Linked DNA regions of Methylomagnum ishizawai. The protein of the gene in region 1 interacts with the protein of each later gene in a pairwise test. Links are inferred from orthologs where the notes say so. Each region holds a gene or a part of one and is shown on either strand. Other genes may lie near its edges.

Evidence for each region.
Region 2: the proteins of gyrB (region 1) and gyrA interact in binary tests that used the Escherichia coli proteins (3 or more experiments, as listed by UniProt). The link is inferred for Methylomagnum ishizawai from one-to-one orthologs.

What each region holds. Positions count from the first base shown.
Region 1 is NZ_FXAM01000001.1:510,826-523,733, forward strand. The notes cover bases 8,998-12,097. They hold gyrB (DNA topoisomerase (ATP-hydrolyzing) subunit B), read right to left. Parts: upstream 11,708-12,097; coding sequence 9,287-11,707; downstream 8,998-9,286. Other genes in these bases: B9N93_RS02205 (protoglobin domain-containing protein), read right to left, coding at 8,998-9,042; B9N93_RS02215 (KilA-N domain-containing protein), read right to left, coding at 11,727-12,097. Also shown: B9N93_RS02165 (L-lactate MFS transporter), read right to left, coding at 1-784; B9N93_RS02175 (ABC-F family ATPase), read left to right, coding at 1,068-2,660; B9N93_RS02180 (NAD-dependent epimerase/dehydratase family protein), read left to right, coding at 2,827-3,843; B9N93_RS02185 (Rieske 2Fe-2S domain-containing protein), read left to right, coding at 3,875-5,008; B9N93_RS02190 (FAD-binding protein), read left to right, coding at 5,118-6,692; B9N93_RS02195 (hypothetical protein), read right to left, coding at 6,757-7,005; B9N93_RS02200 (alkaline phosphatase family protein), read right to left, coding at 7,115-8,479; more of B9N93_RS02205, read right to left, coding at 8,482-8,997; more of B9N93_RS02215, read right to left, coding at 12,098-12,569; DNA replication/repair protein RecF, read right to left, coding at 12,575-12,908. UniProt on the Escherichia coli protein: DNA gyrase negatively supercoils closed circular double-stranded DNA in an ATP-dependent manner to maintain chromosomes in an underwound state.
Region 2 is NZ_FXAM01000001.1:1,742,947-1,759,202, forward strand. What follows is about bases 10,002-13,140. They hold gyrA (DNA gyrase subunit A), read left to right. Parts: upstream 10,002-10,309; coding sequence 10,310-12,940; downstream 12,941-13,140. Other genes in these bases: serC (3-phosphoserine/phosphohydroxythreonine transaminase), read left to right, coding at 12,924-13,140. In the rest of the region: gltX (glutamate--tRNA ligase), read left to right, coding at 1-26; B9N93_RS07905 (VanZ family protein), read left to right, coding at 307-744; B9N93_RS07910 (PEP-CTERM sorting domain-containing protein), read left to right, coding at 1,343-1,966; B9N93_RS07915 (SpoIIE family protein phosphatase), read left to right, coding at 2,283-4,094; biofilm regulation protein kinase SiaB, read left to right, coding at 4,117-4,656; biofilm regulation phosphoprotein SiaC, read left to right, coding at 4,671-5,063; biofilm regulation diguanylate cyclase SiaD, read left to right, coding at 5,065-5,856; B9N93_RS24555 (hypothetical protein), read right to left, coding at 5,886-9,944; more of serC, read left to right, coding at 13,141-14,006; B9N93_RS07950 (phosphoglycerate dehydrogenase), read left to right, coding at 14,012-15,175; pheA (prephenate dehydratase), read left to right, coding at 15,187-16,256. UniProt on the Escherichia coli protein: A type II topoisomerase that negatively supercoils closed circular double-stranded (ds) DNA in an ATP-dependent manner to maintain chromosomes in an underwound state.

The DNA.
Region 1 (12,908 bases):
TGCCGGTCAATTCCTGGGTCATGGGGGAGGCGACCGAAATCACGGCGATTCCGCAACCGATATTGATGAACATCATCAGCCACAAGCCGTAGAATGGCGGGGTTTTCACCGCTTCGTTGGCGGTCATCGGCATCAGATCGATGGGCTTGCGCCGGACCGGCGGACCGTCCTCCCGCCCGGAATAGCCCGCCGGTTGCCAGCCTTCCGGGGGCGGGGCCAAGTACAAGGCCGAAGCCAGCATGACGACCAGGTAGACCACGCCCAGGATCGCGAAGGTCGTGCTGAGTCCCTGCGCCTCGATCAAGCGGCCGATCAGCGGCGCCCCGAGGAAAGAGGCGAAGCCGAAGCCCATGATCGCCAACCCGGTAGCCAAGCCGCGGTGGTCCGGGAACCATTTCATCAAGGTGGACACCGGGGTGATATAGCCGGTGCCGAGGCCGAAGCCGCCGATCAGGCCATAGCACAGGTACAGCAGCCAAAGGCGCAATTCTTCGCAGGCGATATGGCTCGAAGTGGCGAAGGCCGAGCCCAGGAGTCCCGTGGCCCATAGCAAGGCCGACAGGCTGCCCGAGAAGCGCGGCCCCCGGCGTTCCACCACATGCCCCATCAGGGCGGCGGAAATGCCCAAGGTGAAGATGGCCAAACCGAAGGTGAAATTCGCCTGCTTGAGGTTCCAACCGAACGCTTGTTGCAGCGGTTTGGAAAAGACGCTCCAGGCGTAAACCGAGCCGATGGAAATATGGATGCCGATACCGGCAAGCGCGATCAAACCGCGATTCTTCATGCGATGGCTCCGAAAAAAGCCGACCGTTACAGGCAGATTCGGAGGCAGCTCGAAATCCTTGTGTCGGGGCCGGACTGGGGAATGTATAAATCTTGCGGGGCGGGAAAGACCCGGCTTCGCGATTTTAACCCGGCCGCTGCCGTGGCGCGGCGGGTGTTCCCTAGCCTCCCTTGGCAGCGCCGGGACGCCGGGCGCATGGTCCAGGCTGGTTTAGCGGGCGACCCAGGTTAAGATAGGCGCTTTTCGCGGTTTCCCTTTCACCCTCCCCAATCCCGGAACTCCCTTGTTAACCACAGCGAACCTCACCATCCAATTCGGGGCCAAGCCCCTGTTCGAGAACGTCTCCGTCAAATTCGGCGACGGCAACCGCTACGGCCTGATCGGGGCCAACGGCTGCGGTAAATCGACCCTGATGAAAATCCTGGGCGGCGATTTGGAACCCACCGCCGGCAATGTCTCGCTCGATGCGCACGAGCGCCTGGGCAAACTGCGCCAGGATCAATTCGGTTTCGAGGAATACACCGTCATCGATACCGTACTGATGGGCCATGCCGAACTCTGGCGGGTCAAGGCCGAGCGCGAACGGCTGTACTCGCTGCCCGAGATGAGCGAAGACGAGGGCATGCGGGTCGCCGACCTGGAAATCCTGTTCGCCGAACTCGACGGCTACACCGCCGAATCCCGCGCCGGGGAATTGCTCCTGGGCGTCGGCATCCCGCTGGAACAGCACTACGGCTTGATGGGCGCGGTCGCTCCCGGCTGGAAATTGCGGGTGTTGCTGGCCCAAGCCTTGTTTTCCGATCCCGATATCCTGTTGCTGGACGAACCTACCAACAACCTCGACATCAACACCATCCGCTGGCTGGAAAACGTGCTGAACGACCGCAATAGCACCATGGTCATCATTTCCCACGACCGCCATTTCCTCAACAGCGTCTGCACCCATATCGCCGACCTGGATTACGGCGAACTGCGGGTCTATCCCGGCAACTACGACGATTACATGATCGCCTCGACCCAGGCGCGGGAACGGCTCCTGGCCGACAACGCCAAGAAGAAGGCCCAGATCGCCGAATTGCAGACCTTCGTCAGCCGGTTTTCGGCCAATGCCTCCAAAGCCAAGCAAGCCACTTCCCGCGCCCGCCAGATCGACAAGATCAAGCTGGACGAAGTGAAACCGTCCAGCCGGGTCAATCCCTTCATCCGCTTCAACCAGAAGAAGAAGCTGTATCGCTTGGCGCTGGAAGTGAAGGATTTGGCCCAGGGCTATGGCGCGGAACCTTTGTTCCAGGGCTTGGATTTGATGGTGGAAGTGGGCGAGCGGGTGGCGGTGATCGGTCCCAACGGCATCGGCAAAACCACCTTGCTGCGGAGCCTGGTCGGCGAACTGCCGCCGGACCGGGGTACGGTGAAATGGTCGGAAAATGTGAACCTGGCCTATTTCGCCCAGGACCACGCGGCGGATTTTTCCACCGACATGAGCCTGTTCGACTGGATGGACCAATGGAAACAGGAAGGCGACGACGAACAATCGGTGCGGGCGACCTTGGGCCGCTTGCTGTTCTCGCAGGATGAAATCAAGAAGCCGGTGCGGGTGCTATCGGGCGGCGAGCAAGGCCGGATGCTGTTCGGCAAACTGATGCTGCAACAGGCCAATGTCATGGTGATGGACGAACCCACCAACCATCTCGACATGGAATCCATCGAATCGCTGAACACCGCCTTGGAACAATATCCCGGCACTTTGATCTTCGTCAGCCACGACCGCGAATTCGTGTCCTCGCTGGCGACCCGCATCATCGAATTGACCCCGCAAGGCGTCGTCAACTACAGCGGGAATTATGAGGATTATTTGACCAGCCAGGGTGTGCAATAGCCGGGAAGGGCTAGAATGGCCCGGACTTAGCCCGGATTCCATCCGGGGTTGCGCGGAAATAGCGGCTTGAAGCCGTTGCGATACCATGTAGACCCTCATCCGCCTGTTTTAGACCCACTATGCAAGCCAAACCTGCCTGTTTCCTCCTGAATCCCGGAGTGAACCCATGAGCGCCGGTATCAATCTCGTCACCGGAGCCACCGGCCATCTCGGGGCCAATCTGGTCCGCCGCCTGCTCGAAGAGGGCGAAAGCGTCCGGGTGATGCTGCGGGCCGGGCGCGACAACGGCGCCCTGGATGGGCTGGATGTGGAGCGCGTCCAAGCCGATTTGCGCGATGCTTCCGCCGTCTCGCAGGCCGTGCGGGGCTGTACCCGCGTCTACCATTGCGCCGCCCTGGTCTCGACCATCGAGGGCGACGCCGCCCATAAGCGCGAGATTTACGACACCAATGTCGGCGGCACCCGCCATATCCTGGCGGCGGCGCGGGAGCATGGCGTCGAAAAAGTGGTGGTGTCGGGTTCTTTAAGCGCCACCGGCTACGAACCCGACCGCGCCAGCCACGAGGACATGCCGTTCTATCCGTTCGAGCGCCATCTGCCCTACGGTTTCACCAAGCATCTGACCGAACACGAATGCCTCAAGGCCCATGCCGATGGGCTGAACGTGGTGGTCGCCACTTCCTGCGCCATCATCGGCCCGCACGATTATGTGCCCTCGCGCATGGGCCGGGTGTTGGTCGATTTCGCCCATGGCAAGCTCAGGGCGTATATCCCCGGTGGGTTCGAGTTCGTCTCGGCCTGGGATGTCGCCGAAGGCCATCTCCTCGCCATGCGCCAGGGCCGTTCCGGGCAGAAATACATCTTCAGCACCGCCTATGCCTCGGTGGATGATTTGCTCGGCCTGTTCCGCGAGGTCACGGGCCGTCCCCTGCCCAGGTTAAAGCTGCCGCCACAGGTGATGGCCGCTGTGGCCGAGGTGGCGGATAAAACCTGGTTCCGCCTCTTTCCCAACCAGCCCCGCCGCTTCACCCCGGCGGCGGTGCGTCTCCTGACCCTGCGCCGCCAGGCCGGCCACGACAAGGCCCGGCGCGAACTGGGCTACCAGCCCACCGGATTACGCCCGGCGGTCGAGTCCGCCTATCAAGATTTCGTGCGCCGCGGCGTGATTGTCCCGGCCCAGTAACCCCGAAAACCCCCAAGCCCCGGAGCCTGACATGAGTTCTGCCCAGACCCAAAGCCCACCGCCCATTTTCACCGACGCCAAAACCACCCGCCAAAAAGCCCGCTCCGCCGGTTTGGACCCCGACCGCTGGTACGTGGTGGAATACGACAAGGCGGTCAAGAAGGGCCAAGTCAAGGAAGTGGTGTTCTGGAACAATTCCATCGCCCTCTACCGCGACGAGGAAGGCCAACTCAACGCCGTGCAGAACCGCTGCCCGCACCGCCATCTCAAGCTCACCCATGGCGTGGTGGACAAATGCCATCTGCGCTGCGTCTATCATGGCTGGGCCTTCGACCGCGAGGGCAAGCTGGTGGATTATTCCCACGATAGTTTCGGCAAGCCCTTAATCAAAACCCAATTGCGGACCTATCCGGTGCGGGTGCGCTATGGCCTGATTTGGCTATTCCCCGGCGATCCGGCCTTGGCCGAGGTGCATAAAATTCCCGAGATTCCCGAATTGAGCGGCGATAATCCTTGGGCGTCGTTCGCGGCGGATTTCACCTGGAAAACCCATCATTCCATGGTGATCGATAATATCTGCGATTTCGCCCATGCCTTCTTGCACCGCAAATACCGTCCGTTCATCGATGCCAAACTGACCCATCACGAGGCCGACGATGACCGGGTCTATTTGACCTACGATGCCTATATGGCGGGCGGCAGGGTTTCCGGTATCTTCGTGGACCGCAACCGGGTTAATACCCAGTCCATCGAGTTGTGTTATCAATATCCCTATCAATGGACCAATACCGGCGATAGCATCAAGAACTGGTCGTTCATGCTACCGATCAACGACCGCACCACGCGGGCGTTTTTCCTGTTCTATTTCGACGCGGTGACGATTCCATTCCTCTCGGTGAAAACCCCGAAATGGTTGACCCAGACGGTGTTGAATATCGCCAAGCCCCTGGTATTCAAACCCATCCTGCTGGAAGACGGCGTGGCTCTGGAAGCCGAGCAACTGGGTTATGAGGAACATTGGGATGCCCCGCCCATCGAGTTGAATCCGGTGGTGCCGCTGTTCCAGAAACTGACCGCCCGCAAGTGGGAGGAATATCTGGCCCGCAAAACCGATGGTCAAAACCCGGCCCAACCGACCGAAGACGGAGCGCAAGCCGCCGCCTAAAACCCGTGGCTTCCTAAGCGCCGCTTGCCGTAAATCGATTTCTAAAACCATACCGCTGATTCCCAGGTTTCTGGGGTCGGCGGTATCTTTTTATGCGAGTCAAATAACAATGATAAAACCCGGCGATTTGTTCGAGCATATCCTGACCCGTTATCGTGGTCTGTTCGCCACGCTATTCCTCTTGCCGATTTCGGTGGTTTACGGGGCTTATTCTACCCTCCGCGCCCAAATCGCCTTCCGCCGCAACAGCGCCCCGGCCCGGCACGATGCCCGTGTCCAGGCCGTCATCGCCCAAGTCGAAGCTTGGAAACAAGACGGCTGCAAGGAAAAACTCACCACCGGGCGTTCCGGCTGGAAAACCATGAGCGAATTGGTGCCGAAATATAAGCTGACCCATCGCAAGATCGATGTCGGACTGTACGATATTTTAGGCATAGACGAGGCGCGAGCCGTGGTCCGGGTCGAGCCTTTGGCGAGTATGGGCCAGATTTCCCGCAGTCTCATCGCCAAGGGTTGGACCTTGGCCGTGGTGCCGGAATTGGACGATTTGACGGTGGGCGGCTTGATTATGGGTTTCGGGGTGGAAACCAGCAGCCATAAATATGGCTTATTCCAGCATATTTGCGAATCCTTCGAGATCGTCACGGCGGAAGGCAAGCTATTGAAATGCAGCCCGGTCGAAAATAGCGAACTGTATTATCAAATCCCGTGGAGCCATGGCACTCTGGGATTCCTGGTTGCTGTCGAACTCAAGATTGTCCGGGCCAAGCCCTATATCCGCTTGCATTATCAGCCGGTCTATAGTTTGGACGAAATGGTCGAGGTGTTCGAGCAAGCCTCCCGCGATACCGCGAATAACGATTTCGTCGAAGGGTTGGTTTATAGCGGCGGGACGGCGGTGATTATGCGCGGGCAATTCGCCGACGAACTGGGCTCCGACGGGGCTTTCAATTCCATGGGCTGTTATATGCGGCCCTGGTTTTATAAACATGTCCAAACCTATCTCGAAGCCCGTAAATCTGGCGTCGAATATTTACCACTGCGTGATTATTTCCACCGCCATACCCGCAGTTATTTCTGGGCCATGGAGGACATCATCCCATTCGCCCATCATCCGGTGTTCCGGTATCTCCTGGGCTGGGCCTTGCCGCCCCGGATCGAATTGCTGAAATATACCGAAACCCGCACTACCCAGCGTTTGCGTGAGCGCTATCATGTGATCCAGGATATGTTGGTGCCGATCCGCTATCTCAAGGAATCCATCCGCTATTTCGATGAACATTTCCAGGTTTATCCCTTATGGCTGTCGCCGATGGCGATCAAGGATAATGGTGGGAAGCCTGGGTTTATCCAGCCGTTGAAAATGGCGGATGGCACAGTGGACGAAATGTATGTGGATATCGGCGCTTATGGCACGCCGGGGATTGGCAAGGCATTCGATAATGCCGTGGCCTTGCCCGCGTTGGAGCAATTCGTCATCGCGCATCAAGGGTATCAAGCCTTGTATGCACGCACTTGCATGAGCCGGGAGGATTTCCGCGCCATGTTTGACCACACCGGCTACGATGCCCTGCGGGATCGCCTGCCGCACTGCCGGGAGGCGTTCGACGAGGTCTATGACAAGGTGTCGGCCAAAGGCCGGGTGTCGCCGGTCGAGATGCGCGAGTTGGAAAGGCAGGCGTAGCGGCCCGTTCCGGGTATCCCGCAGCAAAACCCCGCGCCGCTCTGAGGCGCGGGGCTATCCGGGTTCAATGCCAATGCCCACCCCGCCAGCCGCCGCCGTGCCAGCCGTAGCCGCCACGCCAACCATAACGCGGGCCGTAATAAGGCCGGTAATAGCCCCGGTAGCCGTAATAAGGTGCCGCATAGCCATAGGAAAGGCCGTAGCCATAGCGCGGGTAGACCGGATAGGTGCGGTAATAGCCGGGAGAGGAGTAGGCGCATCCCTGCATCGCCAAGGCCATCCCTAGCAGGAGTGCGAGTAATAGACGTTTCATGCCGGACCTCGCTGGCCCCCGTCGGGGAGCCGGTGTGCCGCGAACCGCCGCGGCGTTTAGCTGAGCATAGGCCGGATAGGATGAATACGGGCTTAACCGGGCATCCGGGCTACCAGCCTAAAGCCTTGGACAAGCTCTGGGCCTTCGCGTCGCGTTCCCCGAGCGGGGCCAGCCCGAAGCGGGTTTCGATCAGCTTGAGGATGGAAGTGGTGTTGTAGACCGTGGAGTCCACATGGCCGCGCTTGGCGAAGGGCGACACGATCAGGGCCGGGATGCGGCTGCCCGGTCCCCAGCGGTCGAGCATGGGCGGCGGCACATGGTCCCAGAAGCCGCCGTATTCGTCGTAGGTGACGATGACCAGGGTCCGGGGCCAGAACTTGCCGCGTTCGATCTTGCCCAGGATATCGGCGATATGCCGCTCGCCGGACAGGAGGTCGGCGTAACCCGGATGTTCGTTCAGGCTGCCGATGGGTTTGTAGAATGCCACGGCGGGGAGTCGGTCGTGTTCGAGGGCGGCGAGGAAATCGGCCCCGTCCTTGAGGTGTTCGGCCCGGTCCCGCGTGCCCCCGGCATAGCGCTGGAAATAGGCGTAGGGCTGGTGGTGGAACTGGAAGCCGGGATCGGCCCGGCCCGCCACGGCATCGTTCCAACCGCCCGCGTACCAGGCCCAGGAAATCCGCTTGTCGGACAGGCGGTCGCCCAGGGTGGGCTGGACCAGGGGCGGTAGCAGCTTGCGCGGGTCGATGGCGGCGGGATGCGGGCCTTGCGCCGGGAATACCGTGTTGACCGCGTAGCCATCGGGGCTGAACGTCCCGTCTTTGACCAAACCGCCTTGATCGTCCAGGCGGGCCAGCATGTCGGGCGGCGGGTCGGGGTGGCGCGGGGTGCAGGCGCAGGCCAGCCACATGTGGTTGAGGAACGAACCCCCGAACGCGGCCTGGAAGAAATGATCCGCCAGGGTATAGCGCCGGGCGTATTGCCAGAGCGGAAGCTTGGTGCCGTCGTAATAGCCCATGGCCAGCCCGCCCGCGTCGGAGACGGCGGCGAAGCGGTCCATGCGTCCGCCGTCGATTTGTTGCTGGTGCTGGTAGAAGCGGTGGGTCAGATCGCCGGTCTTCTGGTCCGGTGGCACATAGCGCCCGATATCGAAGGGCTGGTTGGGCAAATCGGCGGGAAAGCGTCCGTCGTGGACGGGCGGCTTGTGTTCGGTGTTGACGACCGGCGGCAGGGTGTCGTAAATGCGGCCCTGGAGATCGGTTTGCCGGGTGGCCTGGGGTGGGGCTTGCGCGATGCCCGCCGCGCCGGGGAACAGGCCGTAGAGGTTGTCGAAGCTGTGGTTTTCCAGGTAGATCACCACGATATGGTCGATCCGGGCCAGGCCTCGGGCCGGGCCGGGTTGGCCCGCCGCCGTCCAGGATGGGAGCGACAGGAGCGCGGCCAGGAGGGCGCAAGCGGGGCGGGGCGGCTTGGGCATGGTCAGCGATAGGCGTTGGCGAGGTTGTCGAACAGCTTGCGGCTCATCCCGGTGATTTTCAGGAACTTCTCCAATTCTTCCGCCAGCGAGGAAGATTGATAGGACTCCTGCATGATGAACAGGCAGAAGCCCAGGATCGAGTTCAAGGCGCTCATGGCTTGCTTATAGCGGTCGATGTTGTCGCGGTAGATTTCCCCGACCAGTTCGATCAATTGCTCGGTGATCAGCACGATGCCCCCGGCCATGAATTCCACCGGCAGCTTCACCCGCACATGGACATCGCCCACCCGGTACATGGCCGCGGTGAAACTGTCGTCGTAAGGGCCGTCGAACAGGCTCCGCAACCAACGGACGTGGGTGCGCTTGAGGTCGTCGATGCGGCCTTCCAGCACGGGGCGGGCTTGCGGGATTGTTTGCAACTTGGTGTAGAAGTGGTCCGTCACTTCGCCCAGGCGGGGCGCCACCGCCAAGCCCAGCTCCCGGAGGACGGCTTCCTTGTCCGGGGTGAGGGCCGAGAAGGCTTTGGCGTATTCGGTGAGCGCCGTTAGATCGCGTTTCGACATCGGGATTTTCTCTGGGGTTGTCGGGGCCGTGCGGGGTTTGGGGTGGGGCGTTCCATCCGGGCTTGGAATATCCCGGTATGGATGCCGCGCCGCGCAGGGCTTTTTAGGGTGGTCTTGCCGAGGATGGCCGGGTTGTCCAGGCCGGGGAGAGAAAATACCAAATCGATGCCTGTAACAAAACGGTAAAAGCGGGCGATATGCCGATGATGTCGCGCCGCGGCCCGGTCCAAGCGGATTCCGCCGCTTAGATATCCAGGTTCGCCACTTCCAGGGCGTTCTTCTCGATGAAATCGCGCCGGGGTTCGACTTGGTCGCCCATCAGGGTGGTGAAGATTTGGTCGGCGGCGATGCCGTCCTCGATCTTGACCTGCAACAAGCGGCGGCTGTTGGCGTCGAGGGTGGTCTCGAACAATTGCTCGGGGTTCATCTCGCCCAAACCTTTGTAGCGCTGGATATGCTGGCCGCGCTTGGCCTCGGCCATCATCCAGTCGAAAACGGCTTTGAAATTGGCGACATGGGCTTTCTTCTCGTCCGCCGCCACCAAGCTGTCCGGGCCGAACAGGTCCGCCGTGGCCTGGCCGAAGGCGGCGAGCCGCTTGTAATCGGCGGAATTGAAAAAGCCCGCGCCGAGTTCGATGGCCTTGTAGACGCCGTGCAGGCGCTTTTTGATCAGGGCGTGGAATTCGCCGCCGCTGGATTGTAGGTCGATCTCGAAGCTGGCCCCCGGTTCGGCCCGGTTGAGCCGGGTGTTCAAGCGATCGAACCACGCCGCGCGGCGGGCCTCGTCGGCCATCGTGGCGGCGTCCAGGGCGGGCAGTTCGGCCAGCAGGTCGAGCAGGGTGGCGTCGTAGCGGTGGGCCAGCCGTTGCACCACGCCACGCACCGCCAGATAGTCGCGGGCCAGTTGTTCCAGGCCGTGGCCCTGGATCGGCGGGGTCTGGGGGTTGGGGTGGAGGCGGGTTTTTTCCAGCGCGAGTTGCAGCAGGTAGTTGTTCAACTCGGTGTCGTCCTTGACGTATTGCTCCTGCTTGCCCTTCTTGACCTTGTACAGCGGCGGCTGGGCGATGTAGATATGGCCGCGCTCGATCAATTCGGGCATCTGCCGGTAGAAGAAGGTCAAGAGCAAGGTGCGGATATGCGAGCCGTCCACGTCGGCGTCGGTCATGATGATGATGCGGTGGTAGCGCAGCTTGTTGGGATCGTATTCCTCGCGTCCGATGCCGCAGCCCAGGGCGGTGATGAGCGTCCCGACCTCTTCCGAGGAAATCATCCGGTCGAAGCGTGCCCGCTCCACGTTGAGGATTTTGCCCTTGAGCGGCAGGATGGCCTGGGTGCGGCGGTCGCGGCCTTGTTTGGCGCTACCGCCGGCCGAATCGCCCTCGACTAGGAACAGTTCCGACAGTGCCGGGTCTTTTTCCTGGCAATCGGCCAGCTTGCCAGGGAGGCCCGCGATATCGAGGGCGGTCTTGCGCCGGGTCATTTCGCGGGCTTTGCGGGCGGCTTCGCGGGCGCGGGCGGCCTCGATCATCTTATGGGCGATGAGCTTGCCGGTGGCGGGCTGTTCCAGCAGGAATTCCTGGAATTTCTCGCCCATGGCGGCTTCCACCACCGGCTTCACCTCGGACGACACCAGCTTGTCCTTGGTCTGCGAGGAGAACTTGGGGTCGGGCACCTTCACCGACAGCACGGCGGTCAAGCCTTCGCGGGCGTCGTCGCCGGTGGTGTCCACCTTCTGCTTTTTCAAGAACCCTTGGTCTTCGATGTACTGGTTCAGGGTACGGGTCAGGGCGCCGCGGAAACCGGCCAGATGGGTGCCGCCGTCGCGCTGGGGGATGTTGTTGGTGAAGCAGAAGATGTTTTCCTGGTAGGAATCGTTCCATTGCAGGGCGGCTTCCACGGTGATGCCGTCCTTCTCGGCCAGGAAATGGAACACCTTCTCGAACAGCGGGGTTTTGTTCTTGTTGAGATGCTCGACGAAGGCGCGGATGCCGCCCTCGAACTCGAAAACATCGCTCTTGCCGCTGCGCTCGTCCTCCAGGCTGATGCGCACCCCGGAATTCAGGAACGACAGTTCCCTGAGGCGCTTAGCCAGGATGTCGTAATGGAACTCGATATGGGTGAAGGTTTGGTCGCTGGGCTTGAAGCGCAGCATCGTGCCGGTGTCGCCGGCCTCGCCGAATTCGGCCAGGGGCGCTTGCGGTTCGCCGTGGCGGTATTCCTGGCGGTATTTCTTGCCGCCACGGTGGATTTCCAAGGTCAGGAGTTCCGATAGCGCGTTCACCACCGACACGCCCACGCCATGCAGGCCGCCCGAGACCTTGTAGGAATTTTGGTTGAACTTCCCGCCCGCGTGCAGCACGGTCATGATGACTTCCGCCGCCGAACGGCCTTCCTCCTCGTGGATATCCACCGGGATGCCGCGGCCATCGTCGGTCACGGTGACGGACTCGTCGGCGTGGATAATGACGCGGATGTTCTTGCAATAGCCCGCCAGGGCTTCGTCGATGGCGTTATCGACCACCTCGAACACCATGTGGTGGAGTCCGGTGCCGTCGTCGGTGTCGCCGATGTACATGCCGGGACGCTTGCGGACGGCGTCCAGTCCTTTCAAGACCTGGATGGAGGTACTGTCGTAATCGTGGGCGGGTTGGGTGGCTGTGTTCATGCGTTAGAGGTCGCTGTGGTCACTTGGTGTCGAACAAGGGCGGGGTTTCCAGGGCTTGGATGGCCGGGCTGTTGAGCAAGGATTGCATTTGAATCCGCGCCAGTTGGTTGAGTATCACCAAGCGGGCCGCTTGGCTATGGCCTTGTTGGATGAGTAAGGCGTTCTGGCTTTCCAGGCTCGCCAAGACCACAAGCTGGGTCACGGAGGCGTGGTCGCGGAGGTTGCCGTCTTTGTCGGGGTTTTGCGTGCGCCATTCCTTGGCGGTCAGGCCGAAGAGCGCCTTGTTGAGTACATCCGCTTCGGAAGCGTAGATGAAGCCTTCTTCCCGTTTGCTGATTTCGGGCGGGATCAGATGGGTTTTGATGGCGTCGGTGTGGATACGGTAGTTGGTTTTGGTCAGGGAGCGCCGGATGTTCCATTCGAGTTGGCCCGACTGTGCTTCTTGCTCTTTAAGTCTTTGAAACTCCTTGATGAGGTAGAGCTTGAATTCGGGGCTGAGCCAGGTGCCGAACTCGAAGGCGATGTCTTTGTGGGCGAAGGTGCCGCCGTAACGTCCGGCCTTAGCGACAACGCCGATGCCGTTGGTTTTTTCGGTCCAGCGCTTGGCGGACATTGTGAAGCGGTTTAAGCCTGCCATCGATTTAATTCCCTCGAATTCGAGGGAATTAAAATTCGGATTGTTCAAGCGCTCCCATACGCCCAAGAACTCAATCGTGTCTTTGTTGCGTAGCCACGCCTCAATCAGCGCCGAACCACCCTCGAAGCCGCCGACCATGTCGGTCAAGCTGATGTAGTCCTCTTCATCCTTGTTGAATACATGGATTTCAATCCCTTGAACGACAATACTTTTGTTGCTGGCCATGGTGTTTACGGGACCGGAAAGTGGGTGGGAGGGGACGCCTGCCCGTGGGCAATCTCGAATAGAGCCGCTTCTTCGCCCAAACCGTTTTGGATCATCTTGCTATCGGTGGCGGAGATGAAGTACTGGGTCCGTCCCTCGCGCAGGAAGCCGAGCAGGTTTTTTTTGTTGTCCTCGTCCAGTTCGGAGGCCACGTCGTCGATCAGGACGCAGCCCGCGGCACCCGCCCGCGCTTCCAGCAGCCGGGCTTGGGCCAGCAGCAGGGCGTAGACCAATAGCTTCATCTGGCCACGGGAGAGGTAGGCCTTGACCGGGCGGCCCTGGAGCGCGATGGAAAAATCC
Region 2 (16,256 bases), 1.2 Mb from region 1 along the record:
TGGAATTTATCGCGAAAAAAAGCTAGACAAGCAGTCCGGGTTACTATATTATTCTCGGACTCACAGCGCAGTGGGGCCATAGCTCAGCTGGGAGAGCGCTACAATGGCATTGTAGAGGTCGGGAGTTCGATCCTCCCTGGCTCCACCAAATGTGACCCGAGTCCAAGTCCCCATCGTCTAGAGGCCTAGGACACCGCCCTTTCACGGCGGCGACGGGGGTTCGAATCCCCCTGGGGACGCCATATAAAAAAACCCGGTTTGACCGGGTTTTTTTATGCCTGTTGTTCGATGGAATGAACGAACCCGATGCAAACCGACCCGCCCCCGTCCCAGTCGAGCGGCCATGGCGCTGGCTTGAATTATACCCGCCTATGGCAAGCGATGGCCTGGGGCATGGTCCTCGCCGTTGCCTGGCTCAGCTTGATACCCCATCCGCCCCAGCCTCCCGCCCTCCTGGGCTGGGACAAAGCCCAGCATCTGCTCGCCTATGCCAGCCTCATGTTTTGGTTCCGGCAGGTGTTCGCGGGGCGTGGGCGCTGGCCGGTGTTCCTGCTGGTCCTCGGAATCACGCTCGAATGTCTCCAAGGTTTGGGCGGGTTCCGAACCTTCGATCCAGCCGATATGGTGGCCAATACGGCGGGGGTCGGTGCGGGTCTGTGGCTCGCGGGCACCCCCTTGGGCAAGAGCTTACGCGGCCTCGACCACATTCTTAGCAAAATACTACCACCCCGGTTCCGGCGATAAGGAGGATGGCGCTTCTTAGGGATGCTAAGACACGGGGTGTTACGAAAAAGGTACGGTCATCAGTGGCGAAGGTGATATGGCGGGTTGGTAATAAGGTCCGCAGGCGCGGTATCAGCGAATTGCTAATCACTATGTTCAATATTTATGTCACAAGTCAAATGTCTTTCGTAGCGCGGCTTGCGCCTCATGGCCGGATTTGGCCCAAGCGCTCGATGGTTTCTGGCGCGGTTGGCCTGCTTTAATGACCATAAGTGATCTTGGTTTCTGTCTACGTTTCTCTGGCGACGCTTTATCTTATGCTGGTACCATATTTCTGTGCCGTATCTCCCAAATCTCAAATTATGCGAAATTTTACAATACAGGTAGGGCACGATGCCAAACGTATAAGCGGAACGGGGCGAACGGCAAGTTTATCGGTGATTTGACCCTTATATATCCTGGAAACTTCGGGTTGGAGCAAACGTTGCATGTGGTCTTGGTGGCCGTTGCGCCTACTCACCAGCCCGTTCTTTTACAGCCGGAAGTTGATGCTTAAAGCTCTCCGCACCTTAGTGTGCTAGGAGACCAAATCTCAGTAAAATTTTTAGGAAAAGCAGCTATGAAAAAAATCTTTGCTGGCTCATTGATGGCAATAAGCGCCCTCGCTTTTGCCGATGCCTCTCATGCGGGGCTCGCTTTCATCAATGGGAGCGCATCTTTGGGCGGGACAGCGTTCACCATTTCAGGAACTGATTTATCCAATCCTGGAAATGTGACTTTCTCCCCCCTGGTGGTTAATAGTCTTATTCCTCCTACAGGAGACCTTGCCCCTATCAGCCCCACCGTTACTTCCCTAACCCCTAATCCATATATCCTCCAAGTTAACGCCGGAACCGCAACCTTGGGTAGTTTCGCCATATCCGGACCCAGCGGATTTGGTACGTTCACGCCCTCCGCTTATCAGATAGTGACGCAGACTGCTACATTTTTAAATGTAATTGTTTCTGGTATTTATCATGCCGGTACGCTGACGGGCACCCAGGCGGGCGGTTGCAACACCGGGGGTAATACCTGTGAAGATACCAGTGCCAGCATAAACTGGGCTTTAATCAAAGTGGGGTCTGCCACTTCGGGTAATGCGGTTTTGAGCGTCGTGCCCGAACCCGCCACCTTGCTTTTATTGGGCGCGGGTCTCGCTGGTATGGCCACCCGCGTTCGCCGCTCTACACCCGTAAGTGCCTAACTCGATGGTGCCGGATAGAGCCGCTCATGTTGCTTTATCCGGCCATCGCGATGGCCCAGATAAGCCCGGCTTGTCTGGGTTTTTTTACGGCTGAAAACCGGCGTTTTTGCCGGCATCGAGACGGTCGTGCCCAGCCACGGACCGGGGCGTGGCCTGCGGGGCGGTCTTCTCCAGTCTATCCTCGCCTACGGGGCTGGGTGGGGCCATGGCGGTTGCGCCGCGATCCCCAGACCGGATTGCAACGGGTTGCCGCGGCGCGGTTCCTCGATTTACCTTTGGAACATGGATCGTTCCCGGACCGGAGGGCTTATACGGGGTGGGTGGATTCTGTAATATCTTCGCCAAGCCCTGGCAGTACCATCCCCGCAGCGTGAATATTTCCCCCGGTAAATTCAGGACGCTCAGCCTCTCGGAGCAGCAGGCGGGGCGGACCTTGTCGATACAGCGCAGTTTCGCGCTGCTCGCCTTCTTCAACGGCATGGTCCTGGTGGCCCTGGTCGCCAGCTCGATGCTGTTGCTGAACGCCGCCCAGAAGCTGAACCAGACCCATCTATTGCGTTACCAGTCCTATCTCCTGGCCGACGAGCTCCGGCAAAACTCGGACACTTTGAGCCGCCTCGCCCGGACCTACGCGGTGACCGGCGATCCGGTATGGGAGCGGCGCTATTGGGAGACCCTGGCCATCCGCGATGGCGGACAGCCCCGTCCCCAAGGTTATGCGGTCCTGGATTGGGATAGCACGGTGGCGGACCCCGGTTTCCGGGTCGATACCCCGGCGACCCAGGTACCCTGGACCCGGCGCATGGAGCGGCTTGGGTTTTCCCCCCAGGAAATCGCCCAATTCACCCAAGCCGAGGCCGATATGGGCGAATTGCTCAAGGTCGAGGCCACCGCCCTCAACGCTGTCAAGGGCGTGTTCGCGGACGCGCGAGGCGGATTGGTGCGGGGCAAGCCCGACCCGGCCCTGGCCCAGCGCTTGCTGTACGATACGGCCTACCACGCGGCCAAGGCCGGGATCATGCGCTCCATCGGCGCGGCCTACGACCTGTTGGACGCCCGCACCCGGCGCCAGGTCCGGCTGGACACCCAACTCCAGGAGCAATGGCTGGACCTCACCCTCTTGTTGGTCATCCTGATGGGGATGTCCGCCATCGCCTCCTACCAGATCATCCGCCGCTATATTGTCAACCCCCTGACCTCGCTGGCGGAGGAGGCCCACCGCATCGCCGACGGCCATTGGGACGGGCGCTTGACCGTCTATTCGGGCGACGAGGTCGGGCGCTTGACGGCGGCGTTCAACGCGGCGCTGGATAGGATGTCCGAGGCGCTCAAGGCCGCCGACGCCGCCAACCGGGGTATGGCCGCCGCCCATAAGCAGATCGACGACTCCATCGACTACGCCCGCTTGTTGCAGCGCACCATCCTGCCCGAGCGCCAATTGCTGCGGGTTTTCGCCGAGGACCATTGCGTGTTGTGGCAGCCCAGGGACCGGGTGGGTGGTGACTTCTATGTATTCCACGGCGACGATGGCCGCTGTTTGATCGGCATCGGCGATTGCGCCGGGCATGGTGTGCCGGGGGCGATGATGACCATGCTGGCCCGCGCCGGCATCGACCGCGCCATCTATCAGACCGGTATCGCATCGCCCGCCGCCGTCCTCGCCAAGACCGACGAGGTGATGCGGGCCATGTTGGCCGACGCCCATCTCACGCGGACGGTGGCGACCAGCATGGATGTCGGGTTGGTCCACCTGGACCGGACGGCGCGGACCCTGCGCTTCGCCGGGGCCAAGATCGGCCTGTATTGGAGCGATGGCGCGGCGGTGGGCGAGGTCGCGGGCGAACGGCGGGCCCTGGCCGACCGCCGCCCCGGCACCTACCGCGACCACGACCTGGATTGGCGGGAAGACCGCACCTATTACCTGACCACGGACGGTTTCCTCGACCAGGCCGGCGGGGAGCATGGCTTCGGCTTCGGCGGTGGCCGCTTCGCCGCGATGCTGCGCGAACATGCCCGCCTGCCTTTGGCCGAGCAAGGGGCCGCGTTCAATGAAGTACTCTCGCGTTACCGCGGGGAACTGGCCCAGCGCGACGATATCACCTTGTTATCCTTCCGGCTCACCGTATGAGCCACCCACCCCGGTGCGAACCATGAAAACCCCCAGCCTATATTCCTTGCGGGAACGCTTCAACGGCGAGAATATCCTGATCTGCTTCAACGGCCCGATTTCCCGGAGCTTGATCGAGGAAATCGGCAACGCCCTGCGCAATTATCTCCAATCCGCCGAGGTCCGGGCCGCGGCGGTGATGGATGTGTTCAGCGTCTATATCGAGATGAGCCAGAATATCCGCCATTACGCCATCAGCCATGGCTATGGCGAAGCCGAGGCCACGGCCACGGTGGTGATCGCCAACGACGAGCGGGGGCATTACACGGTGTCGGCGGGTAACCTGGTGGAAGTGGCCGACGGCGCGGCCTTGAAGGCCCGGGTCGAAACCCTCGCCACCCTCGATAAGGTCCAGCTCAAGGCCGCCTACAAAGAGCGGCTCCGCAAGCCCCGCGAACCGGGCGCCACCGGGGCCGGGCTCGGCCTGATCGAAATCGCCCGCAAAGCCAGCGAACCCCTGGAGGCCAGCCTCGACGAGCTGGGTTCGGGCCGGGCCTTTTTCAGCCTCCGCGCAACTATTTAAACCGGCACACGGCCATGAACGACCAATCCAGAGACTTATCCATCGACGGTACCCAGTCCACACCCGAAATCCGGGGCGATTGGGAGGCCGGGGTTTTGATCCTGCGCGGGGATTCTTATCCCGAAAATACCTTCGAGATTTTCGACCGGGTGATCGGTTGGGTGGAAAACTTCCTATCCGACGGGAGCCGCGCTTTGCGGGTGGAGTTATCCCTGGTCTATCTCAATACCAGCAGCATCCGCGCCATGATCGATATTCTCGATGTTTTGGAGGCGGCCCACGGGCGGGGCCAAACGGTGGATTTGCGCTGGTTTTACGACCGCCGCAACGAAAGGGTGGCGGAATTGGCGGGGGATTTTAAGGAGGATTATACCTTCCCGTTCCAAATCCTCCCCTTGGGTGAGTGAGATGTCCCCGCGCCGCCAGGATGATTCCTTCGAGCAACTGGTCGAAGCCTTGTTGGCGGACGAGCAATACCAGGGGCATCCTTTGCGGGAGGCCTTGGCTTTGCTCTGGCAGCACACCCGCGAGCAACTCGTCCGGCTGGAGCGCGTTACCCATATCTCCGACCGCTACCAGAACGTCGCCCAGGAACAGGCCCGTTCGATGGCGGAACGCTACCACCGGCAGTTGCGCCAAATCGAGAAGATCACCCGCATTTCCGACCGCTACCAGGGCATGCTGCAAGACCTCAACAACGCGCTGAAGGAGGCGTCCACCCACGACGCCCTGACCGGCTTGCCCAACCGGCGGCTATTGACCGAGTGCATGAAGCAGGAGGATGGGCGGGGCGGGGATTATGCCTTGGCGGTGATCGACGCCGACCGCTTCAAGCGCGTCAACGACGATCACGGCCATGAAACCGGTGACCGGGTGTTGGTGGCGCTGGCGCGGACCTTGAAAGAGGGGTTGCGGGAAGGGGATATGTGCGGGCGCTGGGGCGGCGAGGAATTCCTGGCCTTGCTGCCGGGAATCGACGCCGCGGTGGCCGCGGGCGTGGCGGAGCGCTTGTTGGCAGGGGTACGCCGCTTGCGGGTGGCGGTGGACGGGGTCGAATTGCCGATCACGGTCAGCATCGGCCTGGCCCGGCGGCGCGATGGCGAGGGCTATCACGAGACCTTGCTGCGGGCCGACGCGGCCTTGCTGGAAGCCAAACGCGCCGGGCGGGACCGCTGTTACGTCGCCGGGGACGGCGCGTAGCCCGGTTTTATGCTGCCGCTCCCGGATTGCTACGGCTCCGGTGGATCGGCCTTGGGCCGGGTCCGCCACCATCCATCCGCCGCGTAGGCTTTCCAGCCCCAACGCAGCCAATCCAACAGCGCATACGCCAACCACAGCGCCCAGGCCAGCATCAGCCCCCGGTACAGCCACAAGGGTGCGGACACCACCCAGGGCCGGGGCGGTCGGGATTCCGCCCGGTCCTGATACCAATGCAGATGGTAGGCGTCGGAGCCATTGCCCGCGACCTGCATCTCGGGCAATCCCAGCAAGCCTTGTTGCACGGCGTCCAGCAGGCTCGCCAAAGCCGCCAGGGTCAATAGGGCCAACCCGGTTTGCAGCGCGTTGAACCCCCGGTCCCCCAGCGTCCGCCCGACCCGTTCCCGCCAAGCCAGCCCCAACAGCCAAGCCACCACCAGTATCCCGCCGAACGCGGGAATCTGGCTCAGGCCCACCAGCAGCAGCGCCCATTGCCAAGGCCGCAGCGGCGACAGCGGCACCCGCCCCAGCCCGTAGGCCAGCAGCAGGATCAACAGCAACACGCCCCAGAACAACACCGCCGGTCCCAGCGCCGGTCCGCCCAGCAGCAAGACCCAGCGGTCCGGTCCCAGGTCGATCTGGGTACTGGCGTTGACGCTGGGCGCGCCCAAATCCAGTGCCGGGGCGCTCAGGCGGGTATCGATCCCGTGGTCGTCGCGCCAAACCAGGGTGGCCGTCTGGGTGCCGGGATGCAGGGGCAGGGAAACCGTCCGGCCTTGCGGGCGGATGGGTTGCGGGGTGCCGTCGATGCTGACCGATTGCAGGACGGCGGCTTCCGGCAATTCCAGATCGTGGCGTCCGCCCTGGGAACTGCGCAGGCGCAGGCTCAGCGTGGCTTCGGTGGCGCGTTGGCCCGGAGCCAGCCGCAACTCGCTGGCGTCCAGCGTCAGCGTCCGGCCCGGAATCCCCACGGGGCGCGAGAGCCGCAAAGTCACGGATTCGCCCGGCCAGGGCCGCCACTCGGGTAGCCAAGCGCCCGCCGGATTTTGGTGATGGACCACGGCCAGCCCTTCACTGCCCATATGCCAAATCGGGCTGACATCGGCCTGCCAGAATTCGGTCCAGGCCGTGGTATTGGGCGCGGTCAGGGTCAAGCTTGGTTGGGGTTCCAGCACCGACTCCCAGGACAGCTGGGTTTGTCCGGGCAACAGGTTCGCCAGCAGCTTGCCATCCTTCACCCGCACACCGCCCGTGACCACCGATTCGCCGGGAATCAAGGGAATCTCCACCGCCACCGGGCTATCCGCCGGGAATTGCCGTTGGACCCAGGTTTCCACCCGCCACGTCAAGCCCAGCCGTAGCACGCGGCGCACTTCCAGGAAAGGCGGCAAGGGCCGGGCTTCCAGGGTCGGCGTGGCTTCCGCGCCCTGGCGCTCCGCGGTGCGGATCAATTGCAGTTGTGGTTCGGGGACGCCGTTATCGCCGATGCCCGCCACCGTCCAGCCGGTGCCGGTGGCCTCGGCCCGGCGCGGCTTAAGCGGCAAGGGCAGGGCGATTTGTTCGCGGGGCGGCAAGGGACCGGCCAGGACCACGCTATGCCGACCCGGCTCCAGGACCAGCCATAGCAAACCTCCGCTATCGCGGAACAGGCTTTGCGCCGGTTTGCCATCGACCTCGGCCCGCGACGGCGACCATTGCCCCGGCTGGGCGGGTAGGGGCACAGCGGTTTGGGCGGCGCTGGTGATGTCGAGGGTTTGCCGGAGTTCGCCGGGCGCGGTTTCCAGCCGCAGCAGTGGGATTTCCGCGCACCGGGGTTGGCAATCGGGCGGGGCCAACAGGCGGTCGCGGAGGGTGTCCAATAGCTCCGGGCTGGGAATCTCGGCCTTGGCTTCGGGCAGGAACAGCAACAGCGGAATCAGCAGGAACGGAAGCGACCCGCGCCGCGGCGCCGCGCCGCCCGGCCCGGATGGGCGCGGACCCGGCTTGCCCCAGACCAGCAATCCGGCCAAGCCCAGCACTAGCAATACTTCCAGCAGGTTCAACACTAGGTTGGCGGCGGGTGGCAGCAGGAATAGGCGCATCTCCTGGGCGCGGGTGACGGGTCCGTTCCAGCTCAGGGGAATCGTGGTCCAGCGCCATTCCGGCAGGCCCGGGCCGGTTTGGGTGATGGCGTTGGGATCGATGGCGCGGGGTGGTTGGGCCGGGGGCGCGGCGGCTGGGGTAGCGGGGGCGGAAAGCTGTGCCGCTTTGCTCATGGCCCGGAATGTCCGGTCCAGCGTGGCCCCGGCTGTGGGAGCCGCCTCTTCGACAGGCTGCCGGGCGGGTACCGCCAATTCGGCTTGCGCGGCGGGGGCCGCTTGCGCCACCCAGGGATATTCCAACTGCGGATAAAGCCCCACCCGGATGCGCTCCGCCATGAACGGCAGGGCGATCAAGGCCAGGGCCAACGCGGCCAGATTCCGGTACCCGCCCGCCACTTGCCGCGCCCGTCCCTCCGGCAGGTTCCGCGCCAAAGCCACCGCCGCCAGCACATGCAGCCAGATATAGCGCGGCGCGTCCGGTTCGTGCCAGGACAGGGCCAGTCCCGCCACGGCCAGCCCGGTCCAGGGCCAGCCCCACAAGCGCCCCACCGCCAGGGCGGCGATCAAGACGATGAACAAATCCAGCAGGCTCCACCGGGCGATCCAGGTGCCGGGCGCTTGATCCACCCCGGTCGCGGCCAGCAAGCGCCAGCCGGGCGGTAGGTTCAATTCGGCGTCCACCTGCCGGAAATCCCGGTCCCAGCCCGCCACCGACAGCGTGGCGGAACCCGGCAAGCGGCCATCGGCGGACAGGGCGAGTTCGCCCCGCCGCACTTCCACGCCGATGCCGCCGCCGGTGGTGTCGTGGGTGATGGATTGCGGCTCGCCGTCCAGGGACACGCGGCCCAGGTCCAAACCCTGGCCCGCGTTCAAGCGCCAACCCTGGGTCATGCGCCCGCCGATCTGGTCGTTGACGGTGTAGCCCTGGCCGTCGAAATCCAGCCACAGGCGGCGGTGCAGGTCGAGACTGTCGGGTTCGGGGTCCGGGTCGCCGCGGCGGAGGGTTTTGAAGACCATGGCCGCGCCCGGTTCCAGGTGGTAGGCGGGCAGTTGTTTCCAAACTTCGGGTAATTCGGTCTGGCGCGGATCGAGGGCCGGGACGCCTTCGATCTCGGCCAGCCGGATGCCGGGGTTGGCGGCATAGGCCCAGATTTCCTCGGCGGGCCAGGGTTCGGCCGGCGTGCCCGGTTTCAATTCGCCGACTTCGCCGGGCTGGCGGGTGATGATGTCCAGGCTCCAATGGCCGGGCCGGGCTTGGACCCGCAAGCGGCCATCCGCTTCCAAGCGGGCGGGCAGGGGGCTATCCACCCGCAGCGGGATGGCGTGGTCCAGCACCGCGCCTTGCAGCAGCAATTCGCGGGGACGGCCCGCGATATCCAGGTCGAGATGGGTGGTGATTCTGACCGGGACGCTGTCGTCGATACGGCGATAGACCTTGAGCGCCAGGGTGTCGGCGATTTCGGCGGGCTTGGCCGCGCCTTCGTTGTGTATCCACAATGCGCCGTCGTCGTTGAAGGCCGGGATCGAGACCGGCTTGCCCTTGAGTTTGAGTTCGATCAGGCCGATGTGGGCGGGCAGGGGCAGGCTTTCCGGCAGGGCGTCCCAGGTGTAGTGCCCGGTCACGGTGTGGGAGCCGGGCGCGAGACGCAGGCCGGGGCGGTCGTCTTGCGCTTCCAGTGCCGTCGGTTGGCCGTCGGCTTCGACCGCGCCCGGCCAGTGTTCCGCCGCGCCCGGCAGCGCCACCCAACTCGGGGTGTAGACCTGGACCCGCAGTTCGAACCGCCCGCCGTGTTCGTCCAGGTCCAGGGCCAACCGGGCCGGCCAGACGCAGGGGCGTTCTCCGTCCGCGCCGGGCATCGGTGGGCAATTGCGGTCTGGGTGGTCCCATAGTGCCCAATCGACCCAGGGCTTGAGGGCGTCGGGCACTTGGCTTGGGGGCAATGGCCCGGCTTGGGCGATGGCGGCGAGGCAGAGGCACAACAGGACGGGCAGGGTGTACCGGCTGGGCATGGGCAGTCTCCTTCCGGGGGCATGGCGTGGTGGTTGCCATCATAGGGCAGGGCTTCCACGGCCCACAACCGCCAGGATGCGGGCGAAAAAAAGGCCGGTTCGCGGGGAACCGGCCAAGTGCTTCCTTCAGGTAGTGCCATTCACGGGGGGGGATATTAGGGCGGCTGGCTTAAAACAAGCTTAAACGTCCGGCGGAACCGGTTTCGGTAACGGGCGGGCGGGTCGATGCCGGGTCGGCCCGCCCTCGCGCGGTGGAGCCAGACCGCCCCACCCGCTATAATGCCGTTCTTTTTCAACACGCTTCCGTGCCGCCTCGCGGGCCAGTCCGCCGGGGTGTCGCCGCCACCAGAGCCGCCCAGCCCTCCATGACTTCCTTCGCCAAAGAAATCATCCCGGTCAACCTCGAAGACGAAATGAAGCAGTCCTATCTCGATTACGCCATGAGCGTGATCGTGGGCCGGGCGCTTCCCGACGTGCGGGACGGGCTGAAACCCGTGCATCGCCGCGTCCTCTATGCCATGCACGAGTTGGGCAACGATTGGAACAAGCCTTATAAGAAATCGGCCCGCGTGGTGGGCGACGTGATCGGTAAATACCATCCGCATGGCGATGTGGCTGTTTACGATACGATTGTTCGCATGGCGCAGCCCTTTTCCCTGCGCTATATGCTGATCGACGGACAAGGCAACTTCGGCAGCGTCGATGGCGATCCACCTGCCGCCATGCGTTACACCGAAGTCCGCATGGCCCGTATCGCCCATGAGCTACTCGCCGACCTCGACAAGGAAACCGTCGATTTCATCCCCAACTACGACGAATCCGAGCGGGAACCCACGGTCCTCCCCACTCGGATTCCCAACCTGCTGGTCAATGGCTCGGCCGGGATCGCGGTCGGCATGGCGACCAATATCCCGCCGCACAACCTGGGCGAAGTCATCGACGCCTGCCTCCACCTCATCGAACAGCCGGAAGCCAGTATCCAGGATTTGATGGGCCATATCCCCGGCCCGGATTTCCCCACCTTCGGGCTTATCAACGGGGCTGGCGGCATCCGTGAGGCGTACCTGACCGGGCGGGGCCGCATCTACCTCCGCGCCCGTTGCGAATTCGAGGAAGACGGCCACCGCACCAGCATCGTGGTTCACGAGCTGCCGTATCAGGTCAACAAAGCCCGGCTCCAGGAAAAAATCGCCGAACTCGCCAAGGAAGGGCGTTTGGGCGGGATTTCCGGCCTGCGCGACGAATCCGACAAGGACGGGATGCGCTTGGTGATCGAACTCAAGCGCGGCGAAGCAGCGGAAGTGGTGCTGAACAACCTGTACCAATTGACCGCGATGCAGACCGTGTTCGGTATCAACATGGTGGCTTTGATCGATGGCCGTCCGCGCTGCCTGAACCTCAAGGAGTTCCTGGCCGCTTTCATCGACCACCGCCGTGAGGTCGTGACCCGGCGCACCTTGTTCGATCTCCGCAAGGCCCGCGAACGCGCCCATATCCTGGAAGGTTTGGCTGTGGCCCTCGCTAATATCGACGCGGTCATCGAGCTCATCAAGACTTCGCCCAACCCCGCCGTGGCGAAAGAGCGTTTGTTGGAGCCGGTATGGCGTCCGGGCGTGGTGATGGACCTTTTGGCGCGGGCCGAGGATGCCATCCGTTCGCGTCCCGAAACCCTGCACGCCTGGTTCGGTCTGGGCGATCAAGGCTACCGCCTGTCGCCGGAACAGGCCCAGGCCATTTTGGAACTGCGCCTGCACCGGCTGACCGGCCTGGAACAAGACAAAATCATCGCCGAATATCGCGAAATCCTCGCCAAGATCGATGAATTCCTGGCGATCCTGGGCAGCGATGTCCGGCTGATGGAAGTCATCCGCGACGAACTCGCCGCCATCCGCGAGCAATTCGCCGACAAGCGCCGCACCCGGATCATCGCGGACCATCTCGACCTCAGCCGCGCCGACCTCATCACCGAGGAAGACATGGTTGTCACCGTGTCGCACGAAGGCTATGTGAAATCCCAGCCGCTCACGGCCTACCGCGCCCAGCGCCGTGGCGGTCGCGGCAAGGCGGCGGCGACCACCAAGGAAGAGGATTTCATCGAGAAGCTGATCGTGGCCAACACCCACGACACCATCCTGTGTTTCTCCAGCGTCGGCAAGGTGTATTGGCTCAAGGTCTACGAATTGCCTGTGGCGAGCCGGACTTCCCGCGGCAAGCCCTTCGTCAACCTGTTGCCTTTGGAGGACGGTGAGCGCATCAATGCCATCCTGCCGATCCGCGAGTTCGACGAAGGCCATTTCATCTTCATGGCGACTGCGTCCGGCATCGTCAAGAAGGTGGCGCTGAAGGAGTTCGAGCGGCCCCGCAGCCTGGGCAAGATCGCCATCGACCTGCGCCAGGACGACCGTTTGGTCGATGTCGCCATCACCGACGGCCAGCAGCATGTCATGCTGTTCAGCGACGCGGGCAAGGCGGTGTGCTTCGACGAGGACGATGTGCGGGTCATGGGGCGCGGCGCGGCGGGCGTCCGCGGCATGGCCTTGGGCGACGATCAGAAGATCATCGCCCTCATCATCGGCACCGAAGGCTCGGTGCTGAACATCACCGAAAAGGGCTACGGCAAGCGCACCGATATCGCCGATTTCCCCAGGCATCGCCGGGGCGGGCAGGGCGTCATCGCCATCCAGACCAACGAGCGCAACGGCGCGGTGGTGGGCGCGGTGCTGGTGAACGAAAGCGACGAACTCATGCTGATTACCGATGGCGGCACCCTGGTCCGCACCCGGGTCGAGGAAATCCGCGAACTGGGCCGCAACACCCAGGGCGTGATGGTGATCCGCCTCAATCCGGGCGAGAAAGTGGTGGGCGTGGACCGTATTCCGATGTTGGAAGGCGAGTCCGACGATATCGCCGAGACCGGCGAAGAATCCGCCGGGACCGATCCGACCGAAATCAATCCGATTAACCAAGAAGGAGAGAGCGATGGCGAGGGTGTATAACTTCAGCGCGGGACCGTCCACGCTGCCGACGGCGGTACTCGAAAAGGCCCGCGACGAATTGCTCGATTGGGGCGGCACCGGCATGTCGGTGATGGAGATGAGCCATCGCAGCAAGGCCTATGTCGGTATCGCCGAGCAGGCCGAGGCCGATTTCCGCGCCTTGCTGGCGGTGCCCGCCGATTACAAGGTGCTGTTCCTGCCGGGCGGGGCCACCGGCCAGTTCGCCGCCATCCCCATGAACCTGCTGCGCGGCAAGACCAAGACCTGCTATGTCAACACCGGCATCTGGTCCGAAAAAGCCATCGCGGAAGCCAAGCTCTATTCCGAAGTGCTGATCGCCGCAAGTTCCAAGGACAACCAGCACACCGCGATTCCGGCCCGCGCCGATTGGAAGCTCGACGCCGAAGCGGCCTATTTGCACTACACCTCTAATGAAACCATCGGCGGCGTGGAATTCCATAGCGTGCCGGACAGCGAAGGTCTCCCGCTGGTTTGCGATATGTCTTCCGATATCTTGTCCCGCCCGGTGGATGTAGCCCAATACGCGCTCATCTACGCCGGGGCGCAGAAGAACATGGGACCGGCCGGCATCGCCATCGTGGTGGTGCGCGAGGATGTGCTGGGCCAAACCCTGCCGTTCACGCCTTCGATCTTCGATTACAAGAAGCAGGCCGAGAACGGCTCCATGCTCAACACCCCGCCCACCTATAACTGGTATTTGTTGGGGCTGGTGCTGGAATGGTTGAAGGAACAGGGCGGACTCGCCGCCATCGAGGCGCTCAATACCCGCAAAGCCGACAAGCTCTACGCCGCCATCGACAATTCGCCGTTCTATTCCAACCCGGTCGATCCGGCCTGCCGTTCGCGCATGAACGTGCCGTTCCGCATCGCCAACACCGATTTGGAAAAAACCTTCCTGGCCGAAGCCAAGGCGGCGGGTTTGGTGAATCTGGAAGGCCATCGTTCGGTGGGCGGTTTCCGCGCCAGTATCTATAACGCCATGCCGGAAGCGGGCGTCGATGCCTTGGTGGACTTCATGGCTGGCTTCGAAAAGCAACACGGGTGAAATCCATGCTCAAAATCCGCACCTACAACAACATCTCGCCCCTGGGGCTGGAAAAATTCCCCCGCGACCGCTACGAGGTCGCTTCCGAAATCCAACATCCCGACGCCATCCTGCTGCGTTCCTTCGACCTGCACGGGGTCGAAATCCCCGCGACGGTCAAGGCCGTGGGCCGGGCCGGGGCCGGTGTCAACAACATCCCGGTGTCCGAATATACCCAGCGCGGCGTGCCAGTGTTCAACGCGCCGGGAGCCAATGCCAACGCCGTGAAGGAACTGGTGCTGGCCGGGATGCTGCTGGCCGCCCGCAAAATCTGCGATGCCTGGAATTACGCCAAGCACCTGGAAGGCGACGACGACTCGATCCATCATCAAGTGGAAAAGGGCAAGAAAGCCTTCGTCGGTTTCGAGTTGACCGGCAAGACCCTGGGGGTGTTGGGGCTCGGGGCCATCGGTGTGAAGGTCGCCAATGCCGCCATCGATCTCGGCATGAATGTCATCGGCTACGACCCGCTGTTGACGGTCGAAAGCGCTTGGATGCTGTCCTCGAAAGTGGCGCGGGCCAGCAGCGTGGACGATCTGATTTCCCGTTCCGACCTTGTCACCCTGCACGTCCCCCTGGGCGAGCAAACCCGCCATCTCATCAACGGCCCGCGCCTCGGTTTCATGAAGAAGGGCGCGGTCTTGTTGAATTTCTCGCGTTCGCCGGTGGTGGACGAGGACGCCGTCCGCGCCGCCTTGGATTCCGGCCAGTTGCAAACCTATGTCTGCGACTTCCCCGGCCAAGCCCTCCTCAGCCATGCCAAGGCCATCGTGCTGCCGCACTTGGGCGCATCCACCCACGAGGCCGAGGAGAACTGCGCCATCATGGTGGCCGAGCGGGTGCGCGATTTCTTGGAGAACGGCAATATCCGCCATTCGGTGAACTTCCCCGAAGTCGTCATGCCGCGCAGCCAAGGTCATCGTCTCGCCATCGCCAACGAGAACGTGCCGAACATGGTCGGGCAGATTTCCTCCGCCCTGGCCGAAGCCAACCTCAACATCATCGATTTGTTGAACAAGTCGCGGGGTGATTACGCTTACACCTTGATCGACCTGAACGCTGCGGTGCCCGCCGAAACCCTGGAGCGCATCGGGTCCATCAAGGGCGTGTTGTCGGTACGGACCCTCTGAAGCTCCAGCCCATGCGGAATCCAGAAATCACCCCCGTCGAACATCCCCTGGCCGGGATACGCCGCGAAATCGACGCCATCGACGACCAGCTTTTGGCGTTGCTGAACCGCCGCGCCGCTTGTGCCCAGCAGGTGGCGGAGATCAAGACCGCCGCTGGCGAGGTCGAGTGTTTCCACCGGCCCGAGCGCGAGGCCGAAGTGTTGCGGCGGATGGCGGAGCGGAATCCTGGACCGTTGGGGCGGGACGTGGTGGTGCGGTTTTTCCGGGAACTGATGTCGGAATGCCTCGCCCTGGAAAAACCACTGGCCGTGGCTTTCCTAGGGCCGGAAGGCACCTTCACCCAGCAGGCGGCGTTCAAGCATTTCGGCCACGCCATCGCGGCCAGTCCGTTGCCGTCCATCGACGAGATTTTCCGCAGCGTCGAGGGCGGCGCTTGCCAATATGGCGTGGTGCCGGTCGAAAATTCCACCGAAGGCGTCATCACCCATACCCTGGACAGTTTCATGCGTTCGGGGTTGTTGATTACCGGCGAGGTGAGCCTGCGTATCCATCACAACCTGATGGGGCAGTGTGAGGATTTGGCCGGAATCCGCGAGGTGTTTTCGCATCAGCAATCCTTGGCCCAGTGCCGGGGTTGGCTGGACCGCCAGTTGCCGGGCGTTCGGCGCACGGCGGTTAGCAGCAATGCCGAGGCGGCGCGGTTGGCGGCTGAAACGCCCGGTTGCGCGGCCATCGCGGGCGAGGTGGCGGCGGAATTGTATGGCCTGGGGATTTTGGCGCGGAATATCGAGGACGAACCGGACAACACCACCCGGTTCCTGGTGATTGGCCGCAATCCGGTGAACCGCACCGGCCAGGACAAGACTTCCCTGCTGCTGACCACGCGCAACGATCCGGGCGCGTTATATGGCGTGTTGGAGCCTTTCGCCCGCCATGGCATCAGCATGAGCAAGATCGAATCGCGGCCTTCCCGGCGCGGGGCTTGGGATTATGTGTTCTTCGTCGATGTCGAGGGGCATCGGGACGATCCGACCCTGGCCGGTGCGCTGGCCGAACTCGAACGCAAAACCACCTTGCTGAA